Regions from separate parts of the Bradyrhizobium sp. Mp27 genome, predicted to be linked through region 3. Evidence: riboswitches for the same ligand, from Rfam matches in the RefSeq annotation. Region 3 holds a riboswitch; each other region holds the start of a gene.
What was found. A riboswitch is a leader RNA that binds a small molecule or an ion and turns the genes downstream of it on or off. The one in region 3 is predicted to bind cobalamin.

Region 1 (7,057 bases), on a different contig from region 3:
ACCTCAAGGCTTGAGCCAAGCTCACGCGCCAGCACCGAGATCGCGGCACCACCCGAGGCGAAATTCGCCATCATCGCGATGGTCACTCCTTGCGGATAGGCCGACACGCCCTGCGCGACGATGCCGTGATCGCCGGCGAAGATAATGATCGGCACCCGCGCGGCGCGCGGCTGCTCGGTCGCCTGCAGGCCCGCAAGCTCCACCGCAAGCTGCTCCAGCCGGCCGAGCGCGCCGGCCGGTTTTGTGAGTTGCGCCTGACGCGCGAGCGCCGCCTCGCGATGGACAGCGGAGACATCGGGGCATTTCCGGGTGATCCAATCGGGGGGCATGCTGCCTCGCTTACGGCCTACGCTTGAGAATGTAGCTGTCCATGATCCAGCCATGCCGCTCGCGCGCATCCTGTCGCGCGGCGACGATGCGCGGGGCGATCTCGGCAAGAACGCCCGACATGGCGATCTGATCGGGCATGCCGAGATAGGCGCCCCACCAGATGTGCAGCCCGGCTGGATCGAGCGACTGGAACGCCGTGGCGCCGTCGAGCATCACCACCACGGTATCGACGCCTTGCGGCCAGCCGCCCTCGCGCAAGCGGCGCCCCGTCGTGACCAGGAAGGGTTCGCCGATGTCGTTGAGCGGGAGCGCATGCGCCGCGCACAGTGCCTGGATCGAGGTGATGCCGGGCACGACCTCGATATCAGGCAAGGGATCGAGCCGCCGCGCAATGCGCAGCGAGGAATCGTACAGCGAGGGATCGCCCCAGATCAGCAGCGCGACCTTGCCTTCACCTTCGAGATGGCTCGCGATCGTCCGCGACCACGCCGCGGCCACGGCATCGTGCCAATCGTCGACGCCCTTGTGATAGTCCGCTTCACCGGCATCGCGCACGGGAAGGTCGAACTCGGCAATGCGCGTCGTTGGACTGGTGAGCACATCGGCGCAGATCGTCCGCCTGAGATCTGCGAGATCTGATTTCGCCGTCCCCTTGCGCGGGATCAGGATGAGATCGGCCGCGTTGATGGCTTGAACGGCGGCGCGCGTGAGCTGCCCGGGATCGCCGCAACCGATGCCTATCAGGGATAGCGTGAGCATCGCGCGTGTGGGGGCGGCCATCGCGGCCGCCCCTTGTCTCTTAAGCCGCGTTGTGGAGGCGCGGCGTGACGAGGCCGGGCGCGGTGACGCCGCGCAGCGATTTTGCCAGTGCCAGCACGGCGAGATCGGCGAGCGGCTCGATCACGATGACGAGCGCATAGGAGGCCGCGAAGGTCGCGATGTTGACGAGGTTGGTGGCACCGAAGCCGGAGCCATAGAGCGCCCAGAACGCGACCCAGGCGATGACGCCGGCCTGATACGTGGTCGAAAGCGCCAGCGCCTGGCGATACCTGAGATCGACATAGGCGGTGTTGCGGGGAATGATCCGCGCGGCGATCGCCTGGATCCCGAACAGCGGCACCAGCAGCGTGGTGACGTTCATGCCGAATTGCGGCAGATCGGGCGGCTCGAAGAAGATGCCCTGGAACAACAGTCCGAACGCAAGGCCGAAGGCCGCGGGCGCCGCCCCAAACAGCAGGAACAGGGTCGAGCCGAGGATGAAGTGCACCTCGGAGACGCCGACCGGGAAGTGCGGCAGGATCTCGAAGAAGACGAACACGAGGCCCGTGGTGGCGAGCGTCCGCGCCGCGAACGACGTGATGCCCTGCTCGCGCACGGTCTCGACCGCGAGCTTCAGCGCAACGCCGCCGACGGCGATGCCGGTTGCGTAACTCAACACGAGCTTGGCGCCCGATACGACTCCGGGTTCGATATGCATGGTTCAGTTCCTTCCTGCCGTCACACCCGACGGCCTTGGCCACAAGACATGCACGGCCGGTCTCCTGGCTCGCGGTTCACTGGGGTTCTCCGGCCTTCCCGAGCCTTGCGGCCCAGTGGCGGTTCGGAGCCCCTCACCGCTTACAGTCGCGGGGGCGGCTGGGGTTTTGGGCGGCGCAACCGTCCGCCCACCCCCATTCCCGATTATGCTCCGGCGGTTTGCGCCGCCTCGAGCACCATGCATCTCCTGTGTGCCCCTTTCGCCAGCCGGGCGTCAAGGGGCGAAGGGCGGCCGGGACGGTCATGACGGATAATCGCCCGCCAGCGCGCCAAACAGGATCACCGCCGCCGTCGAGGCCGCGCCGCCCCGCGCAAGCTGTTCCGCCAGCTCGGCAATGGTGGTGCGGACCAGCCGCTCGTCGGGACGACCGAGGGATTCGGCGAACAGCGCCGGGGTATCAGGCGCGAGGCCGTGCTCGATCAATTTTGCGACAAGCGCCGGAAAGGTGCGGCGGCCCATATAGACCACGGTGGTCGCTTCGGGATCCGCCAGCGCCGCCCAGTTCAAATTCTGCGGCAGCTCGCCGGTGACATCGGCCCCGGTCACGAACTGCACCCGGCGCGAGGTGTGGCGCCGGGTCAGGGGAATGCCGGCTTGCGCGGCGGCGACACAGGCCGAGGTGATTCCGGGAATGATCTCGTAGCCGATGCCGGCTTCGCGCAGCGCCTCCAGCTCCTCCTCGAGCCGGCCAAAGATACCGGCATCGCCCGATTTCAGCCGCACCACGCGGACGCCCGCCGCGGCGTAGTCGATCAGCAGGCGGTTGACGTGGTGCTGCTTGGTCGAGGGCCGCCCTGCCCGCTTCCCCACCGCGACGAGGTTGGCGCCGGGCCGGGCCAGATCGAGGATCGCGCCCGAGGCGAGGTCGTCATAGAGCACCACGTCGGCATCGCGCAGCCGCGCCGCGCCTTTGAGCGCGAGGAGCTCGGGGTCGCCGGGGCCGGCCGAGATGAAAGTGACAAAACCGCTCACCGATCCTCCGCGATCAGATGGAAGAACGTGCCGGTGGCATGACCGCGGTGCGAGCCGGTCTCGGCGATGACCGCGCCTGTTGCATCGTGCACGACTGCCAGCGGCGTATCCGGCTGCGCGATAATCGTCGAATAGTGGAACTCATGACCGCGCAGGCGCGCGCCGACCTGATGGCCCGGCATCGGCGCGGCGAGCGCAGCGAGACGATAGCCGAGATGCATGCGGCGCTTGGCAAAGCTTGTCTCCAGTCCGAGCAGGCCCGTCATCTCATGACGGATGCCGTCGGCGTCGGTCAGAGCGGTTCCCAGCACCATATAGCCTCCGCATTCGCCGTGCACCGGCCGTGTATCAGCGAACGCGCGCAAGCCGCTGCGAAAGCGCGCATTGGCCGCGATCGTGCCGGCATGGAGTTCGGGATAGCCGCCGGGTAGCCAGCAGACATCGGCGCTCGCGTCAGGCGCTTCATCGGCAAGCGGCGAGAATGTCGAGATCTCGGCGCCGGCCGCGCGCCAGGCCTCCAGCATGTGTGGATAGATGAAGGAGAACGCGGCATCGCGGGCCAACGCAATGCGCTGTCCGGGCGGCGTCACATTGATGCCGCTTGCCGCTGGTTGCGGCGACCAGCTCGCTGCCGATCGCAGCACCGCGTCGAGATCCACATGCTCGGCGACGAAGCGCGCGGCTTCGTCGATCAGCTTGCCGATCTCGGCTTGCTCCTCGGCCTGCACCAGGCCGAGATGCCGTTTCGGCAGGCTGATCTCGGCATGACGCGGCAGCGCGCCGAACACGGCGATGCCGGCGTCGTTCAATGCACGCCGCACGAGATCTTCATGCCGCGGGCTGGCGACGCGATTGAGCACCACGCCGGCAAGCCGCACGCCGGCACGATAGTCGCGAAGGCCTGCGGCGATCGCCGCCGCCGTCTGCGCCTGTCCGGAGGGATCGATCACCAGCAGCACCGGCCAGCCCAGCATCTCGGCAATGTCGGCGGTGGCGCCGGTGCCGGAGACGCCGCGCGCGGCGACGCCGTCGAACAGGCCCATCGAGCCCTCGGCAAGCACGACATCGGCGTCAGTGCCGCGACCGACGAGATGAGCAATCGTCCCGCGATCCATCGCCCAGCTATCGACGTTGACGGAAGCGCGCCCCGTCGCAGCGGCATGGAAGGCGGGATCGATATAATCGGGCCCGCTCTTGAAGCACTGCACGTTCAATCCGCGATTGCGCCAGGCACGCGCCAGCGCCAGCGTCAGCGTGGTCTTGCCGACGCCGGAGGCCGGCGCGGAGATGACGAGCCCTGCCGGCATCACGATGCCTCCGGAAAGCGCGGGTCGGCGCCGACCGGCCGATAGCGGCGGTCGTAGTCGGCGGCATAGAGACGGCTCTCGTCAAAATCCGCAGCGCCAAGCGTCTTGCCAACCAAAATGAGCGCGGTGCGCTCCATCTCGGTGCCGACGGCGGCATCGAGTGTCGCCAGCGTGGCGCGAACGATGCGCTGGTCCGGCCAGCTCGCGCGCCAGACGATCGCGACCGGGCAGTCCGCGCCGTAATGCGGCGTCAGCTCGGCGACGACCTTGTCGAGCAGATGGATCGACAGATGGATCGCGAGCACCGCACCGGTGGCGGCGAACGCCGCGAGCTTTTCGCCCTCAGGCATCGCGCTGGCGCGGCCCGGCGTGCGCGTCAGCACGACTGACTGGGCAAGACCGGGCAGCGTCAGCTCGGTCTCCAGCGCGGCTGCCGCGGCCGAGAAGGACGGCACGCCCGGCGTGACCGTGTAGGGGATACCGAGCGCGCGGAGGCGGCGGAGCTGCTCGCCCATCGCCGACCAGATCGCGAGATCGCCGGAATGCAAGCGGGCAACATCCTTGCCGGCGGCATGCGCGGCGGCGATCTCCGCGATGATCTCGTCGAGCGACAGCGGCGCGGTGTTGACGATGCGCGCACCGGGCGGGCAATGCGCCAGCACGCCCTCGGGCACCAGCGAGCCCGCATAGAGGCAGACCGGACAGGCCGCGATCAGGTCGCGTCCGCGCAACGTCAGCAAATCCGGAGCGCCCGGTCCTGCACCAATGAAGTGCACCGTCATGCGCCGTCTCCTTCCGCGATCGCCGCCGTTGCGGTGCGATCCCGCGAGACCGCCCGCGTCGCAATCAATCGCGCGCGAGGGCCAGCGGCAACGAGCGCCGCGGCTTCAGCGACCGAGCCCGTGCCGAACTTTTCCGCGACGAGTTTTGACTGCGTCGGCGTCTCGATGCCCGCCAGCATGTCGGCCGGAACCGGCTTGATCGGCACGCCGCATTCACGCGCGAGCTGTTTGAGCGGCTCCGCGTCGGCCTTGTCGCTGACAGTCGCGACCGCCGCAAGGCCTTCGGAACCACCGGCTGCCAGCAGCGCCTCGCGCAGCGAAGCGAGCGTCACACCCTTCTTGAATCCGAGTCCGGCGACTCTCATCGAACCGCACTCCACTGCACCACGGGCCGCGACGCTTCCCAGGAGCGGTAGCGGCCGAGCGGGCCGGCATGTGCGATTTCGACCCGCATCAACTCACCGCCATGGCGCTGGTGCAGTTCGCCGAGCAGCGCCTCCGTCTCCAGCGTCACCGCATGCGCGACGAGCCGCGCACCCGGCGAGAGCCGCGGCCAAATGGCATCGAACATTGCGATATCGAGACCGCCACCGATGAAGACGGCATCCGGCGCTTCCAGTCCGGCGAGAGCGCCCGGCGCGCTCCCCGCGATGACGGTGATCCGATGCGCCAATCCGAACGCCGCCGCATTGCTGCGGATATTCGCGGCACGATCCTCACGCGCCTCGATGGCGGTCGCCGTCCCGCCGCACAGCGCCCATTCCACAGAGATCGAGCCAGAACCCGCGCCGATATCCCACAGCCGCTCGCCGGGACGCGACGCCAGCGCCGAGAGCGCCAGCGCGCGCACCGGCCGCTTGGTGATTTGGCCGTCATGAGCAAAGAGATCGTCGGACAGGCCGGAGCTGCGGGGAATGCCTTGCCCGCCCCTCGCCTCGACGGCCACCGCGACCAGGTTTTCGGCGAGACCGCCAGCAAAGCTGTCGGCACGATGCTCAGCAATGCTTTCGCGCGCCCCGCCGAGCGCGGCGAGAGTCCAGAACGCCGAGGCGCCCCATCCGCGATCGCTCAACCATTTGGCGAGCTCACCGGCTGCCTTGCCGTCACGCACAAGGCAAATGATGCGCGCACCTCGCACCAGATGCGGCACGAGACGCTCGAATGGTGCAGCATGAAGCCCGAGACAAGCAATGGCTTCGAGGCGCCAACCCAGCCGCGCGGCGGCAAGCGAGAAGGTCGATGGCGCCGAATGCGCGATCCACTCGTTGGCATCGAGCTTCTCGGCGAGACTTGCACCCGCGCCGTGCCAGAACGGATCGCCGGAGGCGAGTACCACCGTCGGCCGGCCGCGGCAGCTCAGCACGATGTCTGCGTCGAACGGCACCGGCCACGGACGACCGCGCCCCCCAACATCAGCAAGCGCGAGATGACGCTCGCCACCAAAAACAGTTTCTGCCTTGGCAAGCGCCTTTCGGCTTGCCTCGGACAGCCCGGCAAGGCCATCTTCGCCGATACCGATGATGGTCAGCCAGGGATCAGCCATGACGCGCGCCCTCATTCTGGGCGGAACCGCCGATGCGAGCTTGCTCGCCGCGGAAATCGCACGCGCGCGCATCGACGCCGTGTATTCCTATGGCGGCCGAACCCGCGCGCCCGCCGATCAGCCGCTGCCGACCCGCATCGGTGGCTTCGGCGGCGTGAGCGGGCTTGCCGGCTATATTCGCAGCGAAGGCATCACGCATGTGATCGACGCGACGCACCCCTTCGCCGCCGAGATGAGCCGCCACGCGGTCGAGGCCAGCGCGGAAACCGGCACGCAATTGATTGCGTTGGAGCGCGCACCCTGGACCAGGGCGCCCGGCGACAACTGGATCGAAGTTCACGACGTCAACGCCGCGGTCGCCGCGCTGCCCGAGGCGACGGCTAAAGTGTTCCTCGCCATCGGCCGCCAGCACATCGCGCCGTTCGCGACGAAGCCACAGCATGCCTACACGTTGCGTTTCGTCGATCCGCCCGAGGCACCCCTGCCCTTCGCTGCCGACGTGATCGTGTCGCGTGGACCATTCACGCTTGAGGGTGAGCTGGAGATGATGCGCACACGCAGCATCGCGTGGATCGTCGCCCGCAAT
Region 2 (7,057 bases), on a different contig from region 3:
GCCCTCCGAGAACAGGATCGGCAGCCGGGTCTCGACGCCGGGGATGCCGTTCGGCACCCAGCGGAACGAGGTGCGGGAATTCGGCGTCAGCTTGCCCTTGGGATCGTCGTAGCGGAACGGGCAGTGATCGGACGAGAAGGTCTGGAACACACCGGTGGTGATGCCTTCCCAGATCGCCTGCTGGCTTTCGGCATCGCGCGGCGGCGGCGAGCAGACATACTTTGCGCCTGACATGTCCATGTTCAGGCCTTTCATGTCGTCGGCCGTCAGCGTGATGTATTGCGGACAGGTCTCGGCATGCACCGGCAATCCGCGCTGCTGGGCCCAGCGCACCTGCTCCATCGCCTCGCGGCCGGAGACGTGGACGATCATGATGGGGACGCCGATCACCTCGGCATGGCTGATGGCGCGATGCGTCGCCTCGCGCTCGACGGCCTGCGGCCGCGAGGTGCCGTGATAATAAGGCGCGATATGGCCATCGCGTTCGAGCTTGGCGGTGAGGAAACGGATCGCGTCGTAACCCTCGCAATGGACCATGACGAGCGCCTCCTCGCGGCGCGCGACATCGAACACTTCCAGCAGCTGCTTGTCGCTGAGCACGAGGTCGTCATAGGTCATGAACACCTTGAACGAGGTGTAGCCATCCTTGACGAGGGCCGGCAGCTCCTGCCCGAGCACGACCGCGGTGGGGTCGGAGATGATGAGGTGGAAAGCGGTGTCGATGTAGCACTCGCCCTCGGCGAGCTTGCGGTAGTTCTCGACGCAGGTGCGCAGCGACGTCCCCTTCTCCTGGAGCGCGAAGGGCAGCACCATGGTGTTGCCGCCGGCCGCTGCCGCGCGCGTTGCCGAAGCAAAATCATCGGCCATCACGACGTCGGGGCCGGAGGCCTGGGAGATGTGGACGTGGCTGTCGATCCCGCCCGGCAGCGCCAGCAGACCTGTCGCGTCGATCTCGCGCGCCGCACCTTCAATGCGGTCGGCGATGCTGACGATGCGTCCGTCGCGAATGCCGATATCGGCGCGAAACTCGTCGCTGGCCGTCACGATGGTGCTGCCGCGAATGGCGAGATCGAGCTGCGTCACAGGTGTCTCCGTCTGATGATCGCTGATGTCTGGAAGATCCGGCCCCACGCCGCAAGGGCCGCGATGTCGCCACCGGCGAGTTCGAGCGTCCGCCACAGCGTGACCGCGACCGAGTCCAGCACGGCGATGCCCAACTCCCGTTCGAGTGCTGCAGCCAGCGCGGCGCCGTCGAGATTGGTGCAGAGAATGACCACGGCATCGGCGCCGTCCGCCGCGACCGCGCGGATCATGTCGGCGATCGTCGCGGGCGTGACCTCACCGAAGGAAAAATTATCGCGCAGGCCGAGATGCCGCTCGGCGTGAGGGGCGATCCCCTCCTCGGCCCAGACTTCGCCGATCCGCCGTTGCACGTCGTCCGTATAGGGTGAGACCAGGCCGACGCGTCCGGCGCCGAGCGCGCGGACGGCGTCGATGCAGGCAAGCGTGGAGGTCGTCGCCGGGATATCGGTCCGCGCCGCGATCGCTTCGCACAGGCTCCGGTCGCGGCCGATACCGAGCCAGCTTGCCGACGTGCCGTTCCAGGCAATGGCATCGACCTTGGCGTCCGCCAGCAGATCCGCCGCCGGCAGCATCACCGAGGCATCGAACTGGTTCAGCGCCGCGGCATCGAGCGCGATCTCGGTAACGCGGAAGCGCGAGAAATGAGCGGTGACGCCGGCCACGCCATGCAGCATGGAACTGGTGACGGGCTCCAGCACCGAGTTGGACGATGGGGTCATCATGCCGAGGCGCTTGCGCTGAATTGACATCGATCACGATCGCCCCATTGAGAGAGCGCACCGCTGCGTCCCCTCGGGCGATCATCCGCGCCTGCCATCGCCCGCGCAACCCGCAATTTGGATGGCGCATATGATTTGTTCGATACGCAGCTCAAGCCGCGAAGGTCGACCGCAAACGCCGCCAGCCGATCACGATGCCGGTGACGGAAAATGCCAGCCCGAGCAAGCAGAGCCCGACGACCAGGATATCGCGCACACGCGGATGCGCCATGAGAACGGGAAAATCGAGCGTGTGAAGCGCGCCATAGAACCAGCGATAGGCCCGCCGCGAGGCATCCAGTCTTTGCAGCACGCGGCCGTCAGCAGCGTCGATGTCGAACCAGAGGTCGCCGCATCGGGAGCGATAGACGGGCGCTCCGGCGACAGCGGAGTGCGCGGGATAGTCGTCATTGTCGGCAAGAACGGACGGGACGCCACAGCCCAGCGCAAGGCGCGTCGTCAGGTCATGGACATCCTTCTCGCCGAGGAATGCCACCGGCCCGCTGCGGCTCGCCTCCGCCGTTTTGGTCAAGGCCTGACTGGCAGGGCCGGTCCGGTCGCGCCGGTAGACAGCACCATTGACGGCGAACCATTCGACGTCGCGAGCCGATGGCTGACCGACCGGTGGGGCCGTCGTCCAGTCCGGCGCGGCATACACCACGCCCGCTTCGGTCCGGGTCAGCTCCCCGCGCGAGAACAGCCGGCCGTGATCCATCGAGAGCCAGCCACTAAAACTCCAGGTCAGCACGAAGACGGTCGCGACGAGACCAATGATGTGATGCAGTGCGTGCCAGCCGCGATAAGGCGACGAGACCCCGCGCCTTCGAATCCTGATCCTGATAATTCCGAGCACCGCGCCGAGCGTCGCCGCGATAAAAGCCACCAGCGACAATGTCGAGACCACCTGATCCCAAAGCGACCAATTGCTCCTCAGGACCGTCGGATAGATCCAGTGCAGGACGCTGCCGGCCCAATTCCAGCCGCGTTCGCTGCGGGTCGTATCCAGCACGACTTCGCCGGTGCGCGAGGAGACATAGACCTCGGTTCCGGCCGCATCGCCAAGAGCGACGCGCAACAGAGGCCGGTGTCGATCAAAGCCATTGGGGACGCTCCATTGATCATAATCCGCGACCGCCATCATCGCCGCCCGCGCGGCATCGAGCCCGCGTTGCCGGGCATGATCCCGCGCGATACCGACCGCGACGTCGGCGGACGTCACCGATGCATCCCGTCCGTCGGAGGCATGGACCGCGCGCACACGCGACGGGTCCGACACGACATAGACCGGCCCGTCGCTCCGCTGGACCAGGCGAACGCGCGTGGCGTCCGCGACCCCGCTCGCGGCGACGGCCTCCGCGACCGCAATCCTCACCTCTCCGCCAGCCACCGGCGCGAGCCCGGCAAAACGTTCCGCTTCCGTCAATGACGGAAACGGGACGAAGTGCATCACGATTCCGCTCGCGAACCACATCGCGAACAGCAGGCAGAACGCGATCCCGAGCCAGCGATGCAGCAGGACGATCGCGTTCATCATGTGGTCAGCACCCTACCATTTGAACGCGGCCGAGAGCTCATAGGTCCTGGGCGCGCCGAGCAGGATCTGGTCGGGATAGAACGGATCGCCCCAGATCGCGTAGCGCTTATCAGTGATGTTGCGCACGCGGAAGCCCAGACGGGCCTGGTCGACCGCGTTGAACACCGTCTTCGGGATGTCGACGAAGGCGTAGACGTCGGCGACGGTGTAGGCCTTCATCGTCACGACGTTGGCATCGGTGTTGTAGCGGTCGCCGACATAGCGGCCCGTGATGCCGAGCTCCACCGGCCAGGGCGTGAAGAACCGGTACGACGCACCGGCATTGGCCACGACACGCGGCACGTTCGGCGGCGTGTTGCCGGAGAACGGACCACCGGCAAAATTGTAGTCGGCATAGCGTGCGTCGACATAGGCGATGTTGCCCCAGAGCCGCAAAGGCTCAATCGGCCGGATGGCCGCCGCAAGCTCCACGCCCTTCGATTCCTGCCGCCCGGCAATGTTGAGCTGCATGCCTCCGGCTGCGGCATAGACGTTCTTGCGCTCGATATCGTAGGCCGAGAACGACCATTCCGCCCTGTTGTTCCACAACAGATGCTTGACGCCCGTCTCATAGGTGCGCGAGGTCGTCAGGTCGAGCGGCTGGGCTGGCCCAAGCAGGAAGATGTTGTTGGCGGAGACGTCGGCGCCGGTGGCGTACTGGCTGAAGAAGGTCACGCCGGGAACGGCGTCCCAGGTGTAGCCGATGCGCCCCGTCGTCGGGACCCAGGACTTCGAGAACGGGAAGTTCGCCTTTTCCAGCCCGGCGGAGTCGGTCGAGTTGCGGTCAAGCCCGATATGCTCGACGCGCAGGCCGCCGACAAGCGCGAAGGTTCGCGTGAGCTTCACCCGGTCCTCGAACGACAGCGCCTCGTTGTCGATGCGCGCGGTCTGCTGCTGCGTCGTGAGCAGGCCGTAAAGGCCACGATCGGGATTGACGAGCGAGACGTAATCGTCCGGGAAGTTGGCGGCGCCTGGCCTGACGAAATCGAGATAGCTGGACGAAAGTGTCGTGACCAGGCGGTTGTCGAAGCCTGCGATATTAGCGTTCCAAATCAGGTCGGTAATGTTGCCGACAAGGCGTTGGCTATGTGCAACGTAGAAGCGCTCGCGATCGACCATGTTCGAGTTGGGCAGGCCCGTACTGGCATTGAAAGCCTCGATCTCGTTGTTGAACCAGGTACGCTCCGCGCCATAGGCATAGGCTTGGCTCTTCAGCGTCAGGTCAGGCGCCAGCTTCAGTTCGAAGCCGCCGCGCAGCCACACCTCTTGTGCCACGTTGCGGTTGTCGAGAACGTTGTAGTTGGTGTTGAAGGTACGATCGTCGATCGTGATCGCACCGAGATTCGTTTTGTTGAAGTTCGAGACGTAATTGCCGGAGACAATGCCGCTCGTCGCATGCGAGCCGCTGAAGGCGACCGGTACCAGCGGTGCGCCCCAATAGGCCTTCGAGCGATCTTCCCGGTACTCGATCGCGCCCCAGATCTTGAGGCTGTCGGAGATGCGGTAATTGAGCTGGCCAGACACATCGAGCGTCTTGGTATTGGTGTCATCGGCAAAGCCATTGAGCGAGGCGCGGCTGATGTCGAAGCGGTAGTCGAGCCCCTGCAAATTGGTGCTGCCGCCCGAGCCGTAATGGACGCCGAACGAGTTGAGCGAATCCCAGGAAAAGTCAGCTTCATTCCGGATCGGCCCGGTGTGTGGCTGCTTCGTGATCAAGTTGATTGCGCCACCGGCGGCACCTTCGCCCGACATCAGCGAGGCCGGACCTTTCAAGAATTCCACGGCTGCGAGATTGGCCGTATCCGTGATCCGCGAGGTCATGTTCTGCGGACCGATCTTGATGCCGTTGTAGAGCATGTTGATCTGGCTGTTGGTGAAGCCACGCATGGAGAAAGCCGCGGGCTCGGCCGGATTGTCGCCGGAGGTGACACCGACCGCGCCCTGCGCAACCTCCGACACGGTGCGATAGCCCTGCTCCCGCATGGTCTCGGCCGAGATGACTTCGACGGTCGCGGGTGTCTCCTGCACGGTCAAGCCGAGGCGCGAGGCGCTCTCGGCAATCACATTGGTGTTGAGCGGCGTCTGCGCCGCCGCGGTCGGCACGACGGGCTTGGCCGCGGCCGATGCGGCCGCTGGCCTGCGCGATGCTGCGCGGCGTGGGCTCTGCGCGTCCCGGGCCGCCGGCTTTGCCGGTTTGCGGGATTGGGCGGGCGACACCTCGACCGGCGGCAGCGGCTCGCGGGCCTGCTGCGCCATGGCGGCAGGCAGATCGAGGGCGGCAAAGGATGTGAGCGCAGCGGAGGCGAGCAGGAAGCAACGCGGTCGTACAAGACGAATGGAAGACACAGTTCGGAACCTCGGTGTGACGTCAGTGGCACGTCACAGCGAACCAAGGTCCCATCTTCCGGCTTATAAGCCTTCCGATGAAGCCGAATGTCTGTACTCCCCGACCGACATCTTCGCGTGTGACCACGGCTGACGGCAGGTCTCCTGGCTCGCGGGTCAGTACCTTGCATCGCCTTCCCGGGACCGAGATACCCAGTGGCTCGTGACGCAAGATTCGCCGCTTACAGTTGCGGGGGCAGCCGCGGCATTGGGGACAAAATCCCCGCACCGCATTCCCTTTTCATCCCCACTCGGGGAAACCGTCAAAGCCATCTAGGATTACCGACAAGACAGAGTCAATGTGCCGGTGCGACGTTATTACCACAGCGACCAACTTCCTTGGAGATAGGCATGGAAGGCGAGACCTTCCTCTGGCTGATACGGCATGCGCCCGTCGACGGCGCCAAAGGGACGATCCACGCAGCCGACGCGCCCGCCGATCTCGGCGATCGCGTGCAGCTGGAGGCGTTGCGGCGGAGGCTTCCGCCAGATGCTGCGAGCTTTGCGAGCCCAGCGCGACGTACGGTTGAGACGGCGCGCGCGCTGGGACTCGAACCCGCGTTGGTGCCCGAATTCAGTGAACAGGATTTTGGCGACTGGACCCGCCGGCGGCATGACGAGCTCGCGGCGACCGGCGGGGAGGCCTATGCGCAGTTCTGGAGCGATCCGGCGCACGGACGGCCGCCGGGCGGCGAAAGTTTCGAGGATCAGGTCGCGCGCGTCCGGCTGGGTCTCGCGCAAATCGGCGCCGGCTCGGCAACGCTCGTCGTGCACTCCGGCACGATCCGCGCGGCACTCTGCATTGCGCTGGATCTGACACCACAAGCGGCCCTGCGCTTCGTGATCGATCCGTTGTCACTGACCCGGATCGACCGGCTCGCCACCGGTTGGCGCGTCGTCGCGGTCAATCAGCGCGCGGCTTGAGCCGGGTCAGCCCGGGCGATCCGGCACATTGGCCTGCGCGAAGGTCGCCATGCCGTTGTGAAGGCTGCACGCGAGCCGCACCAGCGGCAGCGCGATGGCGGCACCCGATCCTTCGCCGAGCCTGAGATCGAGGCTGATCAACGGCTGCACGTTCAGCGCGCGCAGCACCAGCCGATGCCCCTGCTCCGCCGATTGATGCGACGGCAGCAGGAATGGCTGGCACGACGGGTTCAGCCGCACCGCCGCCAGCGCTGCCACCGATACGATGAAGCCATCGATCAACACGGGAATGCGGGCTTGCGCAGCCGCAATGATGGCACCGCAGATCGCCGCG
Region 3 (7,057 bases):
CCGCCATTGACGCCCAGTCCCGGCTGCAGAAAGCCGGTCGGATTTTGATAGTGCACATTGGCGAGATTATCGACCCGGCCAAACACCTTCACCTGGTCGGTGACCAGATATTCGGCCGCCACGTTGACGACGGTGTAGGCCGGAGCCAGCAGACGCGGAATGCTGAAGTCACGGTTGCCATCGACGAAACTCCCGACGTGCAACACTGTTGCGGACAATGTGAGCGGGTCGATCGGATTCCAGATGACATTTGCGCTCCACTTCTCCTTCGGACGCCTCAGCAGCTCCAGTCCCGTCGTCGCATCCACCGCGCGGGTAAAAGTGTAGTCGGCACGAACGCGAAGCCGGTCGGTGATCGCCGCCGCGACGAAGCTCTCCGTACCCTCCGTGATCGCCTTGCCGATATTGGTGTTGGTGCTCGTGAATGTCACGGGATCGAACGTGCTCTGGATCAGGTCCGTGATGTTGTTGCGGAAGTAGGTCGACCCGAAGCGAACGCGATCGCAAAACAAGGGTTGCTCGAAGCCGGCGTCGTATCCGACGCTTTCCTCGGGCCTGAGGTTGGGATTTGCAAAGAAGAAGAACGCGGGAAAGCTGACGTAAAGCTGGTTGAGCGTCGGCGCCTTGAACCCCGTGCCGTAGCTTCCCTTGAACTTCGTATCCGTGACCGGCACGATCACGGCAGACGCCAGACGAAAGGTCGGATGGTCTCCAAACCGTTCGTTGTCGTCCTGCCGGACGTTGGCCGTGAAGAAGACGCGATCCCGGAACTGGGACTGCAGCTCCATATATCCGGCCTTGTTGACGTTCTGCGCCGAGACCGTCGCCGTTTGCAGTGTTTCGATCTCATGCTCCGCGCCAATGATGACATTGTTGTTGGGCGCGAGCTGGGTCGTGGTGTGCCAATCATACCTGACGCGATCGCCGGTCGTGATCGTGGCCATCGCGTTGCCGGGCGAGATGTTGTAGTTCCAGTGATTGGTGTAGTTGACGCCGAAATAGCTCTTCATCCGGTCGTCGAGAGCGGACCAGACCGCCTCCCCGCGCGTGAAGAGCTGGTGCACCGTCTGCGTGCTTTGCGCGGCCGCGGGAAAGCTCGCGAATGTGACGGGATCGAAGGTGTCTCCGGTAAAGCGCAGGGTGGCGTCAGTGTACCGCGCCACCCCATTGAGCGTCAGGTTTTCGCTCAATTCGGCGCCAAGCTTCGTGGAATAGGTCATATTGTCGTAGTAGTTGCCGATCGCCTTCTGACCCGGCGGCAGCAATTCGAGCGGCGTCACCGGCACGTCGTTCGCGTGGAAATGCGCAACGTTGAAGGCATAGTTGAAGTGGTCCTGTGAACCGCTCAGACCTGCCGTCTGGTTGAACGTTCCGAACGAGCCTCCCTCGATCGAGCCGGTCGCGCGGGCGGGACCGTCGCCCTTCTTCGTCACGATGGAGATCACGCCACCCAGCGCATCTGCGCCGTAGAGACCGCTCTGCGGACCACGCAGGACTTCGATCTGCTGAATGTCGGAGGTGAGCAGCTGGCCGAAATCGAACGAGCGGTTCGGGTTGCTAGGATCGCTGACGTCGATGCCGTCGATCAAAACCTTGGTGTGATTAGAGTTCGTTCCGCGTGTGAAGATCGATGTCTGTCCGCCGGGACCGCCGGTCTGCACGAGGTTGAGGCCTGGAACGGCGCTCACTGCATCGGATGCGGTCCGGCGCTGATCACGCTCCATGTCTCTGGCGGTCAGAACCGTCACCGAGCTCGCAACCAGATTGGTCGGAGTGACAACGCCCGTCGGACTGACGACGACCGTCGGAAACAGGTTGGCCGCGGATACCCCGGCAACCGGGGGCGACGCCGGCGCCAGCTCGGGCTTCGGCAATCGAGCGACGCGCCGCCGCTCGGGCTGGTCGGGCACAGGCCGCGCGACTTGCGGCTTGGCCGGACGCTCGGTCGGCGCGACCTCGACCGGCGGCAGCAGATCGGGCGATGCCGACTGCTGGGCCTGGGCAATGGACGGATCGAGCGAATACAGGGAAACGAACGCGACAACGCCGGCGCGGAAGCGCCTGGCGGCAAAGACAATACGGGACACTCTTGTAACCTCGGTATGACGTCAGTGGCACGTCACAGCGAACGAGGTTTCACGGCGGAGCGTTCGATTGCTCCGGTGAAGCTAATGTCTGTACTCCCCGACCGACATTTTCGCGTGTGACCACGGCTGACGGCAGGTCTCCTGGCTCGCGGGTCGTTACCTTCCGTCGCCTTCCCAGGACCGAGATTCCCAGTGGCATATGACGAAAGATTCACCGCTTACAGTTGCGGGGGCAGCCATGGCGTTGAGAATATCCCGGTATCGGGAAAACCTCGCACCACGTTCCCTTTTGATCTCCGTGAGGAGAACCGTCACCGACCAATCTAGGGGGCGGGCAAGCGGAGAGTCAATCGGCCGGTTGCATGACGGGCAAAGCACCGCACCGGAGATTGAGCCGGCGCAATCAGGCCGGCTCCCGCTCGGCACGCGTCCTGATCACTGCCCGCTCGCCGGCATCGACGAGCTGGCCGATGCCGGTGCGGCCCGTGAGCGCGCAGCGGATGATGTTCTCGGCAACGGACCTGCGAAAGCAATGGTCCTCGCCGACCGGGCGATTGCGGCAGACCCGATCCAGCGCCAGCTTCATGTTGATCCGGGTGCGGGTGTCGAAATGCTCGCTGATCATTCGTAGGGCCTCGATGCGTTGATGTCGGAGCGGAAACGCGTGGGCCTAGGCCGGGTTCCAAAGACAGGCCGCGCAAGGCCTTGCGCAGAGCTGACTACACCCGCCCTCTTGGTCCTGTGACGGGCGGGTTACGCCCGCCCTCTCGGCCGCTGCGCCTGAGCCCAGGCCGCGGTGACGTCGCGCAGCGGGGCGTCGCTGCGCCGGATCGGGGTCAGCTCACCAGAGGCCGAGATGATGGCGGTCTCCTCGCGGCGACAGCGCGGGCATACGAAGCGGACCTCGTGCGGCGACGAAGACCAGCTCGAACGTTTGACGTTGGCCGCCATCGGCCATGCATCGCAATGCGAGCACGACACCAGGAACCGACCGGGATCGAGCATACCCATTCCATAGGACTCCGCGTCCTGCCTGCCCTTTCAATGACGAACCCATGTGAATCGTTCCGGTGCCCGAGCACCATCAGCCCCAGCTCCAGGCAGCGCCGCCGCTCAGTGCGCGCCCTTGAGGGTGCATGACGTGGTGCAGGTGACGGTGTTGCCGTGGTCGCACGCCTTGCAGGCGGCAACGCACTGGTTCATGTCGCGGGGATTGTAGGAGCTGTAGTTGCGCATGGCACAGACCGGGGTCGAGCCGGTGATGTCCTGCTCCTGATTGCAGGCGGCCGTCATGAGCGCGAAAATCAGGACTGCAACAAGGCGCATGGGATTGCCCGGGTAAGGAGCGGCAAAGCGACGTGGCGAGGTACGCTGCACAGCAACGGACCTCGGCATTCCCACCGCGAGCAATCATGGATCGTGACGCTCGCATCCCGAAGGATGCGCGCCAAACATTAAGAACGGCTTGCAATCGGCGTCAGGCCGCAGCCTTGGTCGCGATCACCTTCCGCATATCAACCGCCAGCTGACGGTACTGCTCCGAGAGTTTCAGATAGAACTCGCGCTTGGTGCTGTCGGTCGCGAGCTTGGCGATCAGCTCGCATTCGGCGGTGAGCGTCTCGAACCGTTCCAGCCTGTCCTGAAGTTCTGTCATCGGCGTGTCCCCATCAAACGCCTCAAGGGACGACTAACCTAAGCCCGCGAATTAGGTCACTGCGAACATCGTTATCGAGTAGAAGCGTTTTTTCCGGCAAGGGCGCTGCCGGCCCGGCAAGGACCGCTATTTCTGCTCCAGCCGCCATGCGCCGTCCCAATTGGCGTCCGGCGGATTGGCCTCGAACTGCGCGATGCGGCCGAGCAGCGTGCGCGAGGGACCGTCGCCGGGCACGGCTTCGAGCGCCGTGTTGAAGGCGGCGCGAGCCTCGTCGAAACGCCGGGCGCGATAGGCGGCAAGGCCTTCTGCATAGTGCGTGCGCAGGCTCTGCTGCGGGACGCTGAGTCCGTGCGCCTTGCTCATCACCTCGAAAATGGCTTGTGGCGCACTCTGCCCGGCCACCGCGAGACGATCGATCTCGCGCAGCTCGCAGCTCGAGCCGATCGCGTCCGCACTGGCTTGCGAGATCAGGATGCGGGTGCCGTAGATCTTGTTGACGCCCTCCAACCGTGAAGCCAGGTTCACAGCGTCGCCCATCACGGTGAAGCTCATCATCAGCTCGGAGCCGATGCTGCCGGTCAGGACTTCGCCGGTGGCGATGCCGATCCGCAGGTCGCACGCCGCCGGCATGGCGCGGATGCCGAGCAGGTCCGGCAACTGCTTCTGGAGCACGGGCACCTGATCGGCCATGTCGATGGCGGCGAAGCAGGCGAGCAGCGCCGGCTCGTCCTCCTCGATGAAGGGAGGCCCCCAATAGGCCATGATGGCATCGCCGATGTATTTGTCGATGACGCCGCGATGGTTCCTGATGGGGCCGGACATCACCGTGAAATAGTGGTTCATCACCTTGACGAGGCCGCGCGGGGTCATGCCCTCGCTCATCGAGGTGAAACCGCTCATGTCGCAGAACATGATGGTCATCACCCGGCGCTGGCCGTCGATGGCGACCTCCGGCCGGTCGATCAGCCCCTGCACCACCTTGGGATCGATGTAGCGGCCAAAGGTCTCGCGGATCCGCTCGTTATGGCGCAACTGCTCGGTCATGCGGTTGAAGGCGGCCGCAAGCTCGCCGATCTCGTCCTGGGTCGAGACCGTGATGGGCCTGTCGAAGCGACCGGCCTCGACCTCGCGGGTACCGGCGAGCAGCAGGCGCACCGGCCGCGTGATGCCGCTCGAGACCAGCAACGCAAAGGCAAATCCGACCACCGCTGCGAGGATGGTGACGATGCCGGAGATGATGATCGCCTTCCGCTGGTGACCGACCACGGTCGACGTCGAGGCATAGACCTGCTTGAGCATGTCGGCACGAATGCCGTCGATCCTCTGGTTGAACTGGTCGCGCAGCGCGTCGAGATGCTCCAGCGTGCCGCGCGCCTCCGGCATCTGCTTGGCATCGATCTGCTTGAGGAGCTTGGCGTGCGCCTCGTTCATGCCCTGGCGCAGCTCTGTGACGGCGGTCTCGATTCGGGTGTCGATCCGCGCCAGCGCGGCATTGTCCGAGGGCGTCCTGGTATCGTCGATGATCGCGTTGATGTGGCTGCGCGCGTCAGAGGTCTCCGCCTCGATCTTGCGGTCGGCCTCCTCGAACTCTTTCAGCCGTGCAGCGTACGCCTCCTCGTCCGGGGCTTCCTGCATCTTCATCATGACCATACGCCGCAGCGCCACCGACCGCTCCAGCGAGCGGATATTGGCGCGCGCCAGATCGCCATAGGCCGGGATGTAGCGGTTGGTCAGCTCGTCCAGGAGGACGCCGACCTGGCTCGACATCACCATCGAAAGAATCGAGGTGACCAGCATCAGGACGATCAATCCGAGGGCGATCCCGACGATCTTGCGCCTGATCGACTGGTTGAAAAGTGGCATGAGCGGTGGGGGTAAGAGCTGAAAGGACCGGTTGGGAACTCAATACACCGGTTTTGGCAGCGGGAACACGCGCAATCTGGCCCTTGCGACGCCCCTGACCGCGCGCAACCGTCGCGCGAGCCCCATTCGTTAACAGAGGTTAAAGACGCTACCCTTTCCGCCATTTCGGAAGTTCCCGAGTTCCCATCGGTATTTTGCCGCATTGTTGAAGGAGCGTGAGGACTGCGAAACGATGTCGTGGCATCGTTTTGGGTGTCGTCTTTGATTCTCAAGCCGCATGTCGTCGCGGACCTTGGTTTGTAGTGGTTTCGCAGGGGGACCATCGAATGAACCAGTGCCTACGCTCGCTCGCGTGTGTCATTGCCGTGGCCGCTTTGGCCTTGATCCCAACCGAGCTGGCAGCGAAGAGTAGTCACAAATCGTCGGCGTCGAAGAAGACGCATGAGGCGAAGGCCGGCAAGCAGCGCCATGCTGTGGTCAAGTCGCGCCACGGCAAGCATGCCGACGCCAAGCGCAAGTCGAAGAAGGACGACGAGCCCTCGGACAAGCCGGCGCCGCCGCCGCTCACCGGCGACCTCGGCGCGCTGAAGGACGCCATCGACCTCGCACGCAAGGGCAAGACCGACGACGCCAGCGCGGCGCGCGACCGCATTGCCGACCCGGCCGGACAGAAGCTCGCCGACTGGTTCATGCTGCGCCATTCCGAGAGCACGGCACCTTTCAGGCGCTACGCCGCCTTCCTCGCCGCCAACGCGGACTGGCCGAGCAGCGCCCTGCTCCGCCGCCGCGCCGAAGAGCGGCTGTGGCAGGAGAAGAGCGACGCAGCGACCGTGCACAAATTCACGATGGACCGGCCGACCAGCGCCAAGGGCAAGTTCGCGCTCGCCCGCGTGCTCCTGAGTGAAGGCGACAATGACAGGGCTACGCGCCTGGTGCGCGAGGCCTGGCGCACGGACGAACTGTCCGAGCGTAGCGAGGAGGATTCCTACGAGGCGTTCCGCGATCTCCTGACCGCTGACGATCATCGCGCCCGCATGGACAAGCGCCTCGGCGCCAAGGACTACGCCGCTGCAAGGCGCGCGGCCAAGCGGCTTGGCGAAGATGCGCTCGCGATCGTCAAGGCCTGCTCGGCGGTCACCGGCAAGGCCAACAAGGCCAAGGATTATCTCGAGGACGTCTCGACCGAAGCACGCCGCGATCTGGGCTACGTCCTCTGCCGCGCGCAGTGGCATCTCCAGAACGACCGCATCGACGACGCCGCCGAGGTGATCCTGGCCGCCGCCCCCGACATGATGGCGGCCCAGGACACCGATGCCTGGTGGCGCGAGCGCCGCCTGCTCGCGCGAAAGCTGCTCGACCAGGGCAAGTTCAAGACCGCCTACGACGTGGTGCGCGCGGCGGCGGTGCCCGCGATGGAAGTCTATCGCGTCGACTACCACTTCATGTGCGGCTG

Region 1: it holds a riboswitch for cobalamin, as region 3 does, so the genes downstream of both, QJT78_RS00720 (energy-coupling factor ABC transporter permease) here and QJT78_RS36445 (TonB-dependent receptor) in region 3, are expected to answer to the same signal.
Region 2: it holds a riboswitch for cobalamin, as region 3 does, so the genes downstream of both, QJT78_RS00700 (TonB-dependent receptor) here and QJT78_RS36445 (TonB-dependent receptor) in region 3, are expected to answer to the same signal.

What each region holds. Positions count from the first base shown of each region.
Region 1 covers NZ_JASAUS010000001.1:168,768-175,824, forward strand. The annotation lists gene cobT (nicotinate-nucleotide--dimethylbenzimidazole phosphoribosyltransferase) at 1-329, opposite strand, end outside; gene cobF (precorrin-6A synthase (deacetylating)) at 340-1,089, opposite strand; gene QJT78_RS00720 (energy-coupling factor ABC transporter permease) at 1,130-1,807, opposite strand; cobalamin riboswitch at 1,844-2,062, opposite strand; gene cobA (uroporphyrinogen-III C-methyltransferase) at 2,108-2,839, opposite strand; gene QJT78_RS00730 (cobyrinate a,c-diamide synthase) at 2,836-4,146, opposite strand; gene cobM (precorrin-4 C(11)-methyltransferase) at 4,146-4,928, opposite strand; gene QJT78_RS00740 (cobalamin biosynthesis protein) at 4,925-5,293, opposite strand; gene QJT78_RS00745 (bifunctional cobalt-precorrin-7 (C(5))-methyltransferase/cobalt-precorrin-6B (C(15))-methyltransferase) at 5,290-6,471, opposite strand; gene QJT78_RS00750 (cobalt-precorrin-6A reductase) at 6,470-7,057, shown strand, end outside.
Region 2 covers NZ_JASAUS010000001.1:161,315-168,371, forward strand. The annotation lists gene hydA (dihydropyrimidinase) at 1-1,083, opposite strand, end outside; gene QJT78_RS00690 (aspartate/glutamate racemase family protein) at 1,080-1,832, opposite strand; gene QJT78_RS00695 (PepSY domain-containing protein) at 1,954-3,375, opposite strand; gene QJT78_RS00700 (TonB-dependent receptor) at 3,388-5,760, opposite strand; cobalamin riboswitch at 5,877-6,079, opposite strand; gene QJT78_RS00705 (histidine phosphatase family protein) at 6,151-6,723, shown strand; gene cobT (nicotinate-nucleotide--dimethylbenzimidazole phosphoribosyltransferase) at 6,730-7,057, opposite strand, start outside.
Region 3 covers NZ_JASAUS010000109.1:1,161-8,217, reverse strand. The annotation lists gene QJT78_RS36445 (TonB-dependent receptor) at 1-2,087, opposite strand, end outside; cobalamin riboswitch at 2,201-2,415, opposite strand; gene QJT78_RS36440 (hypothetical protein) at 2,491-2,712, opposite strand; gene QJT78_RS36435 (hypothetical protein) at 2,841-3,098, opposite strand; gene QJT78_RS36430 (hypothetical protein) at 3,201-3,413, opposite strand; gene QJT78_RS36425 (hypothetical protein) at 3,565-3,741, opposite strand; gene QJT78_RS36420 (adenylate/guanylate cyclase domain-containing protein) at 3,868-5,604, opposite strand; gene QJT78_RS36415 (lytic transglycosylase domain-containing protein) at 5,931-7,057, shown strand, end outside.